Regions from separate parts of the Billgrantia diversa genome, predicted to be linked through region 1. Evidence: riboswitches for the same ligand, from Rfam matches in the RefSeq annotation. Region 1 holds a riboswitch; the other holds the start of a gene.

Region 1 (8,499 bases):
TGCTCTGGCGACTGGCCCGCCTCACCGGCCCGCTGGTGCATCGCTTCAGCCGGCGCGAGCGCAAGGTCACCGAGATCAACCTGGCAGAGGTCTTTCCCCAGCGCAGCGCAGCGGCACGACGTCGCTTAGCGCGGGAGAGCCTGACCCACTCCACCGCCACCATGCTCGAGCTGGGCTTCGCCTGGATGGGCGAACCGCAGCGGGTCGAGGCCTCGATCCAAGAGATCCACGGCCGTGAGCTGCTCGACGACGCCCGCGCCGAGGGGCGCGGCGTCATCGTGCTGGCACCGCACTTCGGCAATTGGGAAGTGCTCAATTTCTGGCTTTCCAGCCACTTCCCCTTCACCGCCATGTACGAACCGCCCAAGATTGCCGAACTCGATCCGGTGATCCGCCGAGGGCGCGAGCGCATGGGCGCGAGCCTGGTGCCGACCAACCCACGCGGCGTCGCGGCCCTGCTCAAGGCGCTCAAGCGCAGCGAGGCGGTGGGTATCCTGCCCGACCAGGAGCCCAACTGGGGTAGCGGTGTGTTCGCCCCCTTCTACCATCGCCTGGCCTACACCGCGACCCTGCTGCCCAAGCTGGTGGCCCGCACCGATGCCCGAGTCGTCACCGGCGTGGCCAGGCGCCTCCCCGGCCGCGGCTTCGCCATTCACTTCCTGGCCGCCGACGAGCGAGTCTATGCCGCTGACGAAACGCAATCGGCCACCGGCGTCAACGCCTGCGTGGAAGAAGCCATCGCGTTGGATCCGGCCCAGTATCAGTGGGAGTACAAGCGCTACCGCAAGGTGATCGAGCAACAGCAGGGGCACCCGAAGCACAAGTCGTTCCGGCTCTATTGAAGAACCATTTCGCTTCGGTGACTGGCAAGACGGTCTCATCCTGCTAGACTGGCCCAGACGCTTGACGGGGTGCCGGTGGAACCGGCTGAGATCGCCATACGACATTTTGCTCACCAGAATGAGCAGTCGTCACGGCGGGGCCCGTAGAACCTGATCCGGCTCGTACCGGCGTAGGGATCAAGCGGTGGCCCCATCGCGGCAAGCATTCGCCGCCTCACCCCAGCCACCTCTTCCTTCCTCCCGCCCACGTTCCGGATCCGATTCGATACCGGAGGCAAGATGGGCTATCGCTTCACCGACCTGACCAACGCCTGCCACGATGACTGGCGCGCCTACATCGAGCATGACTTCGTGCGCGGCCTGGGTGACGGTACTCTCTCAGAGGGCGCTTTCCGCCACTATCTGCAACAGGACTACCTGTTCCTGATCCACTTTGCCCGTGCCTACGCGCTGGCCGCCTACAAGAGCCGCAGCCTCGCCGACCTGCGCCAGGCCCATGAAGGTCTCAAGGCGATTCTCGACGTGGAACTCGATCTGCATGTCGGCTACTGCCGCGAATGGGGAATCGGCGAGGCAGAACTCGCGCAGTTGCCGGAGGCCCGGGCGACGATGGCCTATACCCGCTACGTACTCGATACCGGCAACCGCGGCGACCTCCTCGACCTGCACGTGGCACTCGCCCCCTGCCTGGTGGGCTATGGCGAGATCGCCACTTGGCTGAACGCGCAGTCCTTTACGCTGCGCGGCAAGACCAACCCCTATGACGCCTGGATCGCCATGTACCAGAGCGACGACTTCCAGGCCGCCATGCGCGCCGAGCTGGAGTGGCTCGATACACGCCTGGCCGATGTCACTCCGGCGCGCTTTGACGAGCTCGCCGAGGTGTTCCGCGATGCCACGCGACTCGAGATCGATTTCTGGCAGATGGGACTGGATCGAGCGATCTGAGCCGCTGCCATGCAATACCCGCCGGCATGGCGGGCGAACACGCTTGACGGGGTGCCGTTGAAGACGGCTGAGATCATGCAGCGCTGCGCGCCCAGTATGGATCCCGTTGAACCTGAACTGGCTAGGACCAGCGTAGGAATCAAGCGACATGCAGCCGGGCTTCGCCCTCTGCCCTTGTCCTCCCAGCTGTCCTCCCTGACGACCCACAACAAGGGAGAACACCCATGAGCAAGACCGCCCACTTCCTCGCCGAGACCGCCAAGGTCGACGAGGCCGCCATCCAGCCGCTGCCCGGTTCGCGCAAGGTCTACGTCGAAGGCTCGCGGCCCGACATCCGCGTGCCCTTCCGCGAGATCTCGCTGTCGCCGACCAGGACCTCAGGCGCCGATGAGGAAAACCCGCCGCTGCTGGTCTACGATACTTCCGGTCCCTACACCGACCCTGCGGCCAGCAACGACCTGCGCCAGGGACTACCGGAGCTGCGTCGCGCATGGATCGAGGAACGCGAGGACACCGAGTTCCTCGACGGCCCCACCAGCGAGTACGGCAAGCGCCGCGCCAGCGATCCCATGCTCGCCCCGCTACGCTTCGACCTGACCCGCACGCCCCGCCGAGCCAAGGCGGGAAAGAACGTCACTCAGCTGCACTATGCCCGCCAAGGCATCGTCACGCCGGAGATGGAGTTCATCGCCATTCGCGAGAATCAGCGCCGCCAGGCCCTGGGCACCGCAGAAGTCGAACGCATCCTCGGCCACCAGCACCCGGGGCAGGGCTTCGGCGCCCGGCTGCCCGAGGAGATCACGCCGGAGTTCGTGCGTGCCGAGGTTGCAGCAGGCAGAGCGATTATCCCCAACAATATCAACCACCCGGAATCCGAGCCGATGATCATCGGTCGCAACTTCCTGGTGAAGATCAACGGCAACCTGGGCAACTCGGCGGTGACCTCCTCCATCGAGGAAGAAGTCGACAAGATGACCTGGGGCATCCGCTGGGGTGCGGACACCATCATGGACCTCTCCACCGGCCAGAACATCCACGAGACCCGCGAGTGGATCATCCGCAACTCGCCGGTGCCGATCGGCACGGTGCCGATCTACCAGGCGCTGGAGAAGGTCAAGGGCGTGGCCGAGGATCTCACCTGGGAGGTGTTCCGCGACACTTTGATTGAGCAGGCCGAACAGGGCGTGGACTACTTCACCATTCACGCCGGGGTGCTGCTGCGCTACGTGCCGCTCACCGCCAAGCGGGTGACCGGCATCGTCTCGCGCGGCGGCTCGATCATGGCCAAGTGGTGCCTGTTTCACCACCGGGAAAGCTTCCTCTATACCCACTTCGAGGAGATCTGCGAGATCTGCAAGCAGTATGACGTGGCCTTCTCGCTAGGCGACGGCCTGCGCCCAGGCTCGGTGGCCGACGCCAACGACGAGGCCCAGATGGCCGAGCTCAAGACTCTGGGTGAGCTGACTCATATCGCCTGGAAGCACGACGTGCAGGTGATGATCGAGGGCCCCGGCCACGTGCCCATGCATCTCGTGAAGGAGAACATGGACAAGCAGCTCGAATACTGCAACGAGGCGCCCTTTTATACGCTCGGGCCGCTGGTCACCGACATCGCCCCCGGCTACGACCACATCACCTCGGGCATCGGCGCGGCGATGATCGGCTGGTACGGCTGCGCCATGCTCTGCTACGTCACGCCCAAGGAGCATCTGGGCCTGCCCAACAAGGATGACGTCAAGACCGGCATCATCACCTACAAGATCGCTGCCCACGCCGCCGACCTGGCCAAGGGCCACCCGGCCGCCCAGCGCCGCGACAACGCCCTTTCCAAGGCGCGCTTCGAGTTCCGCTGGGAGGATCAGTTCAACCTCGGCCTCGACCCGGACACCGCCCGCGAGTACCACGACGAGACGCTGCCCAAGGACTCGGCCAAGGTCGCCCACTTCTGCTCCATGTGCGGGCCCAAGTTCTGTTCCATGAAGATCAGCCAGGAGGTGCGCGACTACGCCGCCGAACACGGGCTCGACGGCGATCAGGAGGCCGTCATGAAGGGCATGGAGGAGCAGGCCGAGAAGTTCCGCCAGGCGGGAGCGGAGCTCTACAAGGAGGTGTGAACCACGCCACTACCAGCCAACACGCCGGCCCCAGGGCCGGCGTGTTTTTTTGTCGCCACAGGCGACAGCACGGAACGCTCGGATGTAGCCTGTAGGAACCTGCAAGGATCAAGTGCGGAGGGAGCAAGCCCATGCCACACCTGCACGTCGCGCTGGTAACCGAGCGCCCTGAGGTAAGCCTGATACCGATTCTGCAGCTTCGTCCGCAGCGAATCGTACTGATACCGTGCCAATCACCTCCCCAGGCCGCCGAGCGACTGGCGATTCTACTACGCCACGAACTGCCCACTGGAACCGAGATCGAGACACGCGCTCGCCTTCCGTACGACGAGCCCCACCGCTGCGCAGAATATGCCGATGCGCTAGCCGAATCCCTGTATCGCCAGCAGTTCGATAGCCCCTCTCTCTCGGTCACCCTGGATGCAGGCGGCTGCAGCACGCTTGCAGCCCTGCTGTTCCAGCATGCCATGCAGCGCTGCTCCGCCGACTGGCTGCATGTGGACATTCGAGCTGGAGCGCTCTACCGCATGGCGTGCGATAGCCCCGACTCAGCCCCGGACGTCACGGCCATTGAACCGGTACTGGACGTCGATCGCTACCTGCTGGCCAACGGCCGCAAGCGAGTTCGGGCAGTTTCCGATAAAAGCGAATGGCGCCAGGCTTGCCAACAGCGCAAGCACCTCACCCGCCACCTCGGCTATCATGCCGACCGCCTGGCCGTTTTGCTCGGGGAACTGCATGACATGGTACACGGCGAGGGAGGCGCACTGGAGAGCGTTATCCCCTCGGGAGTTCGGCTACGATCAGGCGCCGGGCGCCAGTGGTTGAAAGAATCGCCGTGCTTCCCAGCCACCGATGCGTTGAAGGCGCTTGACGAGGCCGGCCTTCTGCACTGGTCGAGCGATACCCCCCACGTCGTGGACATCGATTCCCTGGAGGGTGGGCGCTATCTGGGCGGCGGTTGGTTGACGGAGTATGCCTGGCTCAGCGCCCAGGAGGCCGGACTATCCCGGGTTTGCAGCGAGGCGCATATCCTCGACCTGAGCGGCCAGCACAACGGCGAGCCCGTGGTATCGGACTGCCTGGCGGTCGAACGCAACCGGTTGCTGTTCATCGAGTCCCTCATCACTCGCCCCGGCTCCAGGACCTGTATCGAGCAGGGCCTGAAACGGCTGCATGGCATGCTCAACCATTCAGCGGGACTCTCCGCTACCCGGGTACTGCTGGCCTGCGGCGAGTTCGACAAGTCCCGGCAACGACTCACCGAGCTGCAACGCCTGCAGGGCTTGCAGGTCGAGGTCGTCGAGAACGGAGATCTCAAGCACCTACCCGCCCTGCTGGAGAGCTGGAAGGAGCATGGCAATTGGCCGGGGCACTGATTGAGCCGCTAACGAAATCGCCCCCACGACAATCATCATGGGGGCGCGGTCAGATGCGCAGACGGGACAACTCAGAAACGGTAGCGAACCCCGATGCTTGCCGCATCGAAGGTGTAAGCCGACTCGTCCAGGTAGCGCATGTAGTCGGCACCCACCGCCAGGTTGGGCACCACATCGAATTCAGCGCCGGCGCCATACGAGAAGCCGCTCTCGCTGTCGGCGTCGAAATCCACTTCGCTGAAGCCCGCCAGGCCATACAGGCGGAACTGCTGTGAAACCGGCAGGATGCCCTTGGCATAGGCACCCACTAGATAACTGAGCTCGGCCGCACCGTCGGAGCCGCCGGTACCCAGATGAGCCTCGGCGCCAAAGTAGTCGTTGAATTGCATCCCACCATTGAGTCGCAGGCCTACGGAATCGGCCGAGGAGCCCTGATCGGGATTAAGTTCCCACAGCATGGCGTCGGCGCCAGCATAGGCCTGGGGGTACATCGGCATCTGATATTGCTGGGCCTGGGCCGAGGAAGCAAAAGCAGTGGCCGTCAGCACAGCGGTGGAAATGGCGAGCAGTTTCATGGCACACCTCCATTAAGAAACAGTGTTTCCATACTTCGCCTTCAAGTCTGGTACACAGTCCGGAGGCGCGCAAGACGAATCTAAACTCAGCAGGCTCGGGCCGAGGCGGGCTCAGCGCGGCGACAGGCTGAGCACGACGATGCCACCCAAAACGATCGCCCCGCCGATCAGTTGCATTCCCGACAGCATTTGTCCCAGTATCAGGTACCCAAGCAGCAGTGAAGCCACCGGCTCGACGTTCATGACCGGCGCATTGCGTGCCATCTCGAGCCGCGGCACGCTGATGAACAAGACCGAAAACGCCACGCTGTAGAGCAGCCCCAGCGCCGCCAGTGCTCCCCAGCCAGTGCCGCTGACTGGCAGAGCCATGCCGCCCGGCACCAGTTGCAGCGCGCCGGCGACGATCATCATCACGAAGACGATGAGCATGGTCAGCAGGCTGCGCAGGGTGCTGCCGACCTCTCCCAGGTGGTGCTCGGTGATCCATAGCGCGCAGGAAAAGGCCGCCGCCGCCGCCAGGCCGAAGGCCACCCCGGGCAGCCACTGCGGACCGAGTGCCTCGGGACTCGACAGCCAGGCCGGAACGTCCAGCACGACCACCAGGCCAACCAGAATCACGGCCATGATCAGGGCCGCGCGTAACGTCGGGCGAGGTCCGCCCAATGCCCAAGTGAGCAGCGCCAGCTGAATGGGAAAGGTGTTCATCAGCAGCAGCGCCACGACTACCGGTATGCGCGCCACCGCCGAGTAGAGGCACAGACTCTGGATTGCGACCATCAGCCCTGCCAGGAGCTGCCAGCGCCCGGTGCCGGCCGGTAGCGACACGCGCTTTCCCTGCCACAGGAAAAGCGCCACCAGCACGCTGAGCGCCACGGCGGAGCGCACCAGCACGGCGAGCAGCAGCCCGGTGCCTTCATCGAAAGCCAGGCGGGCCGCAACATGATTGCCGGCGAACAGCGTGGCGACGCAGGCCAATAGCAGCACGGCAAGATGGCGCGGCAGCAGCAATGCGCGGCCAAGCGCCGCGGTATCGGTCGACATGGAGGGGTTCCAACGGTTTGGTAGCATCAGCATGCCAGGATTTTCGATAGACGGCTAACAAAATACCTGGCTTGACCTGGGGCAGGGCCGAAGACGATGCCCGGGTGATAGACTAAAGTCTTAAGTCTATCCTGCCCCTACACTCTCTTCATGCGGAGCCCCGATGAACGCCTCGGTACTGGTCATCAATTGCGGTTCGTCGTCGATCAAATATGCCTTGGTGCCGTCCGCACCGGATCAGCCGCGCCTGGCCGGGCTGGCGGAACGCTTGGGTGGCGCCGATGCCCGACTCAGGGGGGTCGACAGCCGCGGCGAACCCTTCACGCAGGCCCTCGGTGAGGCCGATCACACTCGTGCACTGGAAGCCATCTTCCATCGCCTGGAGGGGCGTCGGCCGATCGCCGTGGGCCATCGCATCGTGCATGGCGGCGAGCGCTTCACCCAAGCCGCACTGATCGATGATGACGTCGTCGCAGCGATAGAGCGCACTTCGGCGCTGGCCCCGTTGCACAACCCCGCCAATCTCGAGGGCGTGGCGGCCACCCGTCGACTGTTTCCCGATCTCCCCCAGGTAGCGGTGTTCGATACCGCCTTCCACCAGAGCCTACCGCCGCGGGCCTACCGTTATGCCCTGCCGGAGGCGCTCTACCGCGACCACGATATCCGTCGCTACGGCTTCCACGGTACCAGCCACGCCTACGTCAGCCGACGCGCCGATGCACTCAGCGAGCTCGATGGCGGCGCCTGGCTCACCTCTCACCTGGGCAACGGCTGCTCCACCTGCGCCGTGTGGCAAGGCCGAAGCCTCGATACCAGCATGGGACTGACCCCGCTGGAAGGGCTGGTGATGGGCACGCGCAGCGGCGATGTCGATCCGGGCCTGCATGCCCACCTTTCACGCCAGCTGGGCTGGTCGCTGGATCGCATCGACGAGGTGCTCAACCGCAATAGCGGCCTGCTGGGGCTGTCGGGGCTGAGCAATGACATGCGCGAACTGGAGGCCGCCGAGTCACAGGGTCATCCAGGGGCGACGCTGGCTATCGAGGTGTTCTGCTACCGCATCGCCAAGTCGCTGGCGGCGCTTTCCTGCGCCCTGCCCCGCCTCGACGGTCTGGTTTTCACCGGTGGCATCGGCGAGAACGCCGCCCAGGTACGCGAACGGGTCATCGGGCTGCTGCCCCATTTCGGCCTGCAGCTCAACCGAACCACCAATAGCGAAACGATCCGGGGACGCGAAGGCCGCATCGACGCCGGGGGGCGCCAGCTTTGGGTCATCCCCACCGATGAAGAGGGACAGATCGCCACCGAAACCCGCCAGCGCCTGGCTAAGTGAAAGGAAGAGACGAACGCATGACGCCGCACGACGTACGACCGCAACCCCAGATTCTGCTGATGGTGCCAACCGGCGTCGGGGTCGGCTTGACCTCGGCCAGCCTGGGACTGATGCAGGCGCTCGACACCATCGGTCTCAAGACCGGTTTTTTCAAGCCGTTCCGCCAGGACGAGCTGAACGGCCCCGGCCCCGACCGCTCCACCGCACTGGTGAGCAGCACGCTCGGGCTGCGCCCGCCGGCACCCATCGCCCAGGCCGACATGGAGC
Region 2 (8,499 bases), 2.2 Mb from region 1:
CGGCCCGGATGTGGCTAATCAGATTGCCGATCACCCCGACATCAAGGCACTGTCGTTCATCGGCTCCAGCCACGTGGGCTCGCTGCTCTACAATCGTGCCGCCGTGGCCGGCAAGCGCATGCAGGCCATGATGGGTGCCAAGAATCACTGTGTGGTGATGCCGGACGCCAACCGCAGCCAGGCGATCAACAACCTGCTGGGTTCCGCCTTCGGCGCCGCGGGGCAGCGCTGCATGGCCAATTCGGTGGTGGTACTGGTGGGCGAGGCCAACCAGTGGCTCGACGACATCGTCGAGGGGGCACGCAACATGAAGGTGGGCCCGGGCACCCAGCGCGACGCCGATCTCGGCCCGCTGGTTTCCCCGGCCGCCAAGGAGCGTGTGGAGCGCTTGATCGACGCCGGAGAGAAAGAGGGCGCCAAGTTGCTGGTTGACGGCCGTGGCTACCAGGTCGAGGGCTACCCGGACGGCAACTTCGTCGGCGCCACCGTGTTTGCCGACGTCAAGCCGGAGATGACCATCTACCGCGAGGAGATCTTCGGCCCGGTACTGTGCGTGGTCAGTGTCGATACGCTGGATGAAGCGATCGCGTTCATCAACGCCAACCCCAACGGCAACGGCACCTCGATCTTCACCAACTCCGGCTGGGTGGCACGCCGCTTCGAGACCGATATCGATGTCGGCCAGGTGGGTATCAACGTGCCGATCCCGGTGCCGGTGGCCTACTTCAGCTTCACCGGCTCGCGCGGCTCCAAGCTGGGCGACCTGGGCCCCAACGGCAAGCAGGCGATCCAGTTCTGGACCCAGACCAAGACTGTGACCGCGCGTTGGTTCGAGCCGGAGAATGTCTCCAGCGGTATCAACAGCACTATTTCGCTGAGCTGATCAGCTAGAGCCAGCAAGCGCCCCCGCCGTTTCCGGTGGGGGCGCTTGCGTTTACACCCGTGAGCGCTCTCTGTTGCTCTATGTGGTCTACCTCGGGTCCTTTTTCGTTCTGATGTTCACGGCGCGAGGTTTTGCGTTCCAGTACTGGTGGCCGACACTGCCAACCTTCAACAACCAGTTGGTGCCGATCAACATCGGTATCTTCGCCTTCATGCTTGCTGTCTTCAGCAACAGTTTCATGAGCCTTCGCCAGCATGCCCCGCGGGCGACCCGGGTGCGCTGTACTTCCTGCGGGTGGCCGGCATCCTGCCGTACAACATCGTCACCGAGTACGCCGTCCAGGTCGGTTCGGGAATCGAGTTCCTGCTGCTCTCCCTGGGACTGGCCTGGAAGATCAATCAGTTCAAGAACGAGAAACTCGCCGCCGAGCGCGCCACCGTCGAGCTGCAGCGTTCGCTCAACCAGCGCCTGGAAGATCAGGTACTGCAACGCACCCAAGAGTTGGAGAGGGCCAACCGGCAGCTCACGATCCTGGCGCGAACCGACCCGTTGACAGGTTTGTTGAACAGGCGCCAGTTCCACGAACTGGTGGATCAGGAAATGCAGCGTCGGCGGCGCAGCGGACAGACTTGCTGTTCGCGGTGATGGATATTGATGGCTTCAAGCTCTACAACGACACTTAAGGCCACAGGGCTGGCGACGAGGTGCTGATGCGGTTGGCGACGCTACTTCTGGACCACTTTCGGCGTGCCGGCGACCGGCTGTTCCGCCTGGGTGGGGAGGAGTTCGGCTTGCTGCTCGAGGTCGACTCCCTCCAAGCGGGCAAGCAGTTGCTGGAGCGGTATCGCGAGGCTCTCCAAGGGTTGGGAATACCGCACGAGGCGTCACGCCATGGAGTGATCACGGCCTCCTTCGGCTTGGTGGCCTGTCAGGGTTGCGAGGCCGTGCGTGATGTTCAGGCTCTCTACCATCTTGCCGACAAGGCCATGTACGAAGCCAAGGCAACCGACCGCAATCGAGTGGTTCCCTGCTGTCGGGGACATGACGGAGGTCGCATGGACAGCAAGTTGACGTTGACGTTAACTGTGACGTGACAAGAACGACAACGCCCAGGAGAACGTCATGTCAGCCCCACTCAGCCGCTTTCCCGTGCCCGAATCGATCGACGACCTGCCCGAGGATATCCGAGAGGCCATTCTGGCCGTGCAGGAGAAGGCCGGCTTCGTGCCCAACGTATTCCTGATGCTGGCGCATCGCCCGGACGAGTTCCGCGCCTTCTTCGCCTATCACGACGCCCTGATGGAGCGGGAATCCGACACGCTGACCAAGGCGGAGAAGGAGATGATCGTGGTCGCCACCAGCGCCCGCAACCGCTGCCTGTACTGCGTGGTGGCCCACGGCGCGCTGGTGCGCATCTACAGCAAGGATCCGCTGCTGGCCGATCAGGTCGCCATCAACCACCGCACCGCGCCGATCAGCGAGCGCCACCGGGTGATGCTCGACTTCGCCCTGTACTGCGGCCTGGAAGTGGGCGAATACACCGACGAGTGGCAGGCCCGCCTCGTTGATGCCGGCTTCACTCACGACGACATCTGGGACATCGGCGCCATCACCGCTTTCTTCGGCCTTTCCAACCGCCTGGTCACCCTCACCGGCACCCCGCCGAACCCGGAGTTCTACCTGATGGGAAGGGTGCCGCGGGAGAAGAAGTGACGGTTCAGGCGCGACAGGCTTCCAACAGCATCCGCACCGGTTTGAGCTGACTGACGTGCAGCACCAGTACGCTGTTGCCAGTGGCATCTTCGGTAGGGCGCACCACGGCGAACTCGCCTTCTTCGAGATGGAACTCATGGATCTCGCGAGGGCCTTCCAAGGTACGGCAGTGGATCGAGCGGTAGGTATCGTCCTCGCCGTAGGTCAGGCGATGATAGACCTTGAAGAAGGTGTAGAGTGTGAGGCCTTGATCGAAGGCGGGCCAGCGCGCGGGGATGGTGCGCGTCTCCTCGTCGAAAACCTGCCCCTTGGCCTCGGCGGCGGCGATGGCGTTGGCCAGCGGTTCGGCAAGCAGCGAAACATTGTCGCGCGGCAGCGAGGCGGCAATGTCGATGGCCTGCTGATGGCTGTTGCTGACCTGGGCCAGGTCGTCGAGCGATGCGATACGATAGTCGCCATGGGCCAGATCGGCAGGCTCGAAGCCGCCGTTCTCCCAGCCATGGATGACCCGCAGCGTCAGGCGGCCGTTCTCCAACGGCTTGCAGACCAGCGCCTGCAGGGCGACCCGCAGATGCAGTTGACGTTCGATGACAAGGTTGTCGAAGGCGGAGTAGGGGTCGGCAAAGATCTGATGAAGATGCCCGGGGGCGTGTTCCTTGGCTTCGCTAAACATGGCGGTTCCCTGCGGGGAGGAGTGTTCTGGTTTTTTCGTTGTTATATCATTTCAGGGGCTCGAGTCATATCGGCCGATCAATGGCCGGCTTGAGGCCTGACACGACAATTCATTCACTGTCGCCAGGGGAGTCTCGCTGCGGCGAGGCTGAGAGAGCGCACGGCGCTGACCCTGGAACCTGATCCGGTTCATACCGGCGGAGGAAGTGCGACATGCCCTACCTGACGTCAGCCGTGCTTGGCGCGGCGCTGCTTTGCTTTGCTTTCCTGGGTCTTCGCGCCCGCCGGGCCGATGGCCCCCTCGACGACTACGTTACCGCCCGCAACTCTCAGTCCGCCGCGACCCTGGGGCTATCGTTCCTGGCCTCGGGGATGGGCGCGTGGATTCTCTTCGCGCCGCCGGAGATCGGCGCCTTCGTCGGTCCCGTGGCGCTGGCGGGCTACGCCATCGGCTCGGCGCTGCCTTTCATCGTGCTGGGTCTCTACGGCCCGGCGATTCGCCGCCACCTGCCCGAGGGGGCGCAGCATTGGCGAGTTCGCCGAGGCGTGTTACGGCACCGGCGTGCGGCGTTGGGTGTCGCTGGTCTCGATCCTCTACATGGCATGCTTCCTGGCTGCCGAGCTGACTGCCATCGGCGCGATCACGGCGCTGCTCTCCGACGTGCCGCCGGCGCTGGTGGTGATCGGCGTGGCCGTTACCACGCTGCTCTACACCGCTGTCGGCGGCCTGCGAGCGAGCCTGGCCACGGACCGCTGGCAGGCGTGGCTGCTGATCGCCTTGCTGTTGCTGGTCGGCAGTGTGGCGCTTGTGCGCCTGCCCGAGATGCCCATCGAGGCGGCGCTGCCATCGATTCCCGTCGGCGGTGCGCTGAGCGTGGCGCTGACGCTGGTCATCGCGGTCACGGCCGCCAACCTGTTCCACCAGGGTTACTGGCAGCGGGTATGGGCCGCGCGTGACGACCGTGCCCTCAATCGTGGTGCCTGGCTGGGCGGTGCGACCACCGTGGCGGTAGTGAGCCTGGTGGGGGGGTTAGGCATGCTGGCAGCGATGAGCGGGGTCGCCCTGGGCGAGCCGCCGATTCCCTTTTTCGCGCTGCTGGGCGAAGCACCGGGCTGGCTGGCGCTGCCGGCGCTGGTGCTGGCAGTCACGCTGGTCGCCTCCAGTGTCGATACGCTGCAGAACGGCATCGCCTCGCTGGCAGTGGCGGGTTCCGGCAAGCGTGGGCTCTCCATCGGTGCGGCCCGGCTGGTCACCGTGGCGCTGATGGTGCCGGTGGTGATCGTGGCGCTGCAGGGTCTCTCGGTACTAAGGCTGTTCCTGATCGCCGATCTGCTGTGCGCCGCCATCGTGGTGCCGGTGCTGCTCGGTCTGTGGCGGCGCATGACGCCGTTGGCTGCGGTGGCGGGTGGCGTGGCGGGCCTGCTCGGTGCGATTCTGCCGGGCTGGGTCGCTCAGGGCAGCCTGGCGGGCGGTGTGCTGGCGGCGAGCTTCCCCGGCAGTATCCCGACGCTGCCGCCGTTTCTCGGCGCGTTGGCGGCCTCCACGCTGGTCAGCCTGGCCGTGGCATGGGCGGCACCGCATGAGCGTATCCGCACGCAGTGAATTGGCCCCTGGCCGGTTTACGCTTGATGAAGTCCCGATTTATCGTCGCGCCAGCTCCCGGCTGGCGCATTTCTCATTCATTCTCCCGACCAAAGTCTATTCTTCTATTTGGGCTTTGCTCCTAAGCTTTCTTTCGTTGATTATTTTATTCAAGGTGAGGTAAATATTTAACACTCAACAACGACAATCGTGAGGACGATATGACACAGGAATCCGCGGCAGAGCCGAACCAACTGGCTCGCGTACTGGCCCGCAAGGATGTGCTGGCGCTGGCCTTCGGCGCCATGATCGGCTGGGGTTGGATCGTGTTGACCGGCAGTTGGATCCAGTCCGCCGGAAGCCTGGGCGCGATCACGGCCTTTCTGATCGGTGGCCTGATCATCGTGCTGGTGGGCCTCACCTATGCCGAACTCGCTTCCGCCATGCCCCAGGTAGGCGGCGAACACGTCTACAGCTATCGCGCCCTTGGCCACTTCGCCTCCTTCCTGTGTACCTGGGCGATCACTCTGGGTTACGTCAGCGTGGTGGCCTTCGAGGCCGTGGCGCTGCCTACCGTCGTGGAGCATCTCTTCCCCGGCTATGCCGTGGGGCATTTGTGGACCATCGCCGATTGGGACGTACAGGCGACCTGGGTGGCTGTCGGCGTGGCCGGCTCGGTGCTGATGATGTGGGTGAACTACGTGGGCATCCGCACTGCGGCGCTGCTGCAGAAGCTGGTGACCCTGCTGATCCTGGTAGTGGGCATCATGTTCATCACCGGGGCGCTCTTCCAGGGCAATACCGCAACCATGGAACCGCTGTTCTCCGTCGAGGAGGGCGTCGTGGGCGGCATCATGCTGGTCATCATCATGGTGCCCTTCATGTTCGTGGGGTTCGACGTGATTCCCCAGGCGGCCGAGGAGATCAACCTGCCATTTCGCGAGATTGGCCGCGTATTGATGATCTCGGTGATCATGGCGGTGTTCTGGTATTCGCTGATCATCCTGGGTACCGCCCTGATGCTGAATCCCGATCAGTTGGCTGCCAGTTCTTTGGCCGTGCCGGATGCCATGCAGGCCGTCTTCCAGGCTCCATGGGCGGGCAAGTTGATGATCCTGGCCGGCATCGCCGGTATCGTCACCAGCTGGAACGCCTTCTACGTAGGCGGCTCGCGGGCGATCTACGCGCTGGCTCACTCCGGCATGCTGCCGGCCTGGCTGGCCAAGCTGCATCCCAAGCATCGTACCCCCACCAACGCTATCCTGGTGATGGGCATTCTCTCTTCGATCGCGCCGTTCTTCGGTCGTCCAGCCCTGGTCTGGCTGGTGGTGGCCGGCGGTCTCGGCATCGTCATTGCCTACCTGTTCGTGGCGATCTCTTTCGTGGTGCTGCGGCGCCGTGAGCCGGAGATGCCGCGTCCGTTCCGGGTACGCCAGGGCAAACTGGTGGGCAGCCTGTCGATTGTTCTTTCCCTGGGTCTCATCGCCATGTACATGCCTGGCAGCCCCTCCGCGCTGGCACCCGTCGAGTGGCTGATGTTCGCCGGCTGGATGCTGATCGGCCTGGCGCTCTATGCCTGGTCGAGGAAGCGCTACGGCATCGCCTTCAGCGATCGCATGATGAAGCGTGAGCTGGCCGGGACGGACCCCTACCCAGGGCGCTGACGGCCCGCCGCTGTCGATCCTGCAAGGCCCTCGTCGATACAGGCCGTGCCTTGCAGGCGGCGCCAGTAGTTGCCACCGCGCCTGCGGACGGCCACCCTCTGTAGATCACACGATCGAAACGGAGACCGTCTCATGAGCGATACCCCGGATCCACGCCGCCGTCATTCCGCCCCGGTGGTGGACGGCGTCGGCAAGTCGGCCAGCCGCGCCATGCTGCGTGCGGTGGGCTTCAGCGACGAGGATTTCACCAAGCCCCAGGTGGGAATTGCCTCCACCTGGAGCATGGTCACGCCCTGCAACAGCCATATCCACGAACTCGCCGAGCGGGCACGCGACGGTGCCGATGGCGCCGGCGGCAAGGGCGTGGTGTTCAATACCATCACCATCTCCGACGGTATCGCCAACGGCACCGAGGGCATGAAGTACTCGCTGGTTTCGCGTGAAGTGATCGCCGACTCCATCGAGACGGTTGCCGGCTGCGAGGGCTTTGACGGCCTGGTGGCCATCGGCGGCTGCGACAAGAACATGCCGGGCTGCGTGATGGGCCTGGCACGGCTGAACCGGCCGAGCGTGTTCGTCTACGGTGGCACCATCCAGCCGGGGGCGGGCCATACCGACATCGTTTCGGTGTTCGAGGCCATGGGCGCCCACTCGCGCGGCGACATGGACCTGATCGAACTCAAGCAGATCGAGGAGACGGCGATTCCTGGCCCGGGGTCCTGCGGCGGCATGTACACCGCCAACACCATGGCCTCGGCCATCGAGGCGCTGGGCATGAGCCTGCCGGGCAGTTCGGCGCAGAATGCCGTATCGCAGGCCAAGCGCGCCGACTGCGAGGCGGCCGGTGCCGCGGTGCTCGAACTGCTCGAGCGCGACATCAAGCCCAGCGACATCATGACCCGCGAGTCCTTCGAAAACGCCATCACCGTGGTCATCGCCCTGGGCGGTTCCACCAACGCGGTGCTGCACCTGATCGCCATGGCCAGCACCGTGGGCGTGCCGCTCTCGCTTGCCGATTTCACCGAGATCGGCCGGCGTGTGCCGGTGCTGGCCGACCTGCGCCCCAGCGGGCGCTACATGATGAGCGAGCTGGTCGAGATCGGCGGCATCCAGCCGCTGATGAAGACGCTGCTCGACGCCGGCATGCTGCACGGCGACTGCCTGACGGTGACCGGTAGGACGTTGGCCGAGAACCTGGCCGCGGTCGAGCCGTATCCCGAGGGACAGCGGATTATTGCCCCGCTGGCGACTCCCATCAAGCGCGAAAGCCACCTGCGCATTCTCTACGGCAACCTGGCGCCCGAAGGCGCGGTGGCCAAGATCACCGGCAAGGAGGGCACGCGCTTTTCCGGCACCGCGCGAGTGTTCGGCTCCGAGGAGGAGGCGCAGGCGCGCATCAACGACGGCACGGTCATGGCCGGCGATGTGGTGGTGATCCGCTATGAGGGGCCGAAGGGCGGCCCCGGTATGCGCGAGATGCTTACGCCCACTTCGGCGATCATGGGGCGCGGGCTGGGCGATGCCGTGGCGCTGATTACCGACGGGCGCTTCTCCGGCGGCAGCCACGGCTTCGTGGTGGGGCATGTCTCGCCCGAGGCCTTCGATGGCGGACCGCTGGCGCTGGTGCATGATGGCGACGCCATCACCATCGACGCCGAGGCGGATACCATCGAACTGCACGTCGACGACGCGGAGCTTGCCCGTCGCCGCGATGCCTGGCGCCAGCCCGCGCCGCGTTATACCCGCGGCGTGCTGGCCAAGTATGCGCGCACGGTGAGCTCGGCGAGTACCGGCGCCGTCACCGACCTGGCCGACTGACGGGCTCCTGGTGCGTTTGGCATAGCCGGGGGTCTTGGCTAGGTTGAGGATGGACGGCGTAAACGCGTCGTCCCGATAGCTGAAGGCAACAGCAAGGAGGCAACATGCCCAAGAGCGGACCCAAGCAAGCCCGCGTCGAGCCGATCCGAGATGCCGAGGACATCAAC

The links. A riboswitch is a leader RNA that binds a small molecule or an ion and turns the genes downstream of it on or off. The one in region 1 is predicted to bind thiamine pyrophosphate.
Region 2: another riboswitch for thiamine pyrophosphate. It lies ahead of HNO52_RS16555 (sodium:solute symporter family transporter); the one in region 1 lies ahead of tenA (thiaminase II).

Annotation. Positions count from the first base shown of each region.
Region 1 covers NZ_CP053382.1:1,331,909-1,340,407, reverse strand. Annotated here, with positions in the region: gene HNO52_RS06255 (lysophospholipid acyltransferase family protein) at 1-842, shown strand, start outside; TPP riboswitch at 898-1,036, shown strand; gene tenA (thiaminase II) at 1,122-1,790, shown strand; TPP riboswitch at 1,828-1,946, shown strand; gene thiC (phosphomethylpyrimidine synthase ThiC) at 2,015-3,904, shown strand; gene HNO52_RS06240 (PDDEXK family nuclease) at 4,036-5,283, shown strand; gene HNO52_RS06235 (porin family protein) at 5,355-5,858, opposite strand; gene HNO52_RS06230 (EamA family transporter) at 5,970-6,899, opposite strand; gene HNO52_RS06225 (acetate/propionate family kinase) at 7,063-8,232, shown strand; gene pta (phosphate acetyltransferase) at 8,250-8,499, shown strand, end outside.
Region 2 covers NZ_CP053382.1:3,589,577-3,598,075, reverse strand. Annotated here, with positions in the region: gene HNO52_RS16580 (CoA-acylating methylmalonate-semialdehyde dehydrogenase) at 1-883, shown strand, start outside; gene HNO52_RS16575 (7TM diverse intracellular signaling domain-containing protein) at 966-1,436, shown strand; partial or broken gene HNO52_RS16570 (GGDEF domain-containing protein) at 1,579-1,977, shown strand; gene HNO52_RS16565 (peroxidase-related enzyme) at 2,006-2,596, shown strand; gene HNO52_RS16560 (hypothetical protein) at 2,601-3,269, opposite strand; TPP riboswitch at 3,384-3,492, shown strand; partial or broken gene HNO52_RS16555 (sodium:solute symporter family transporter) at 3,482-4,871, shown strand; gene HNO52_RS16550 (APC family permease) at 5,072-6,514, shown strand; gene ilvD (dihydroxy-acid dehydratase) at 6,647-8,332, shown strand; gene HNO52_RS16540 (hypothetical protein) at 8,437-8,499, shown strand, end outside.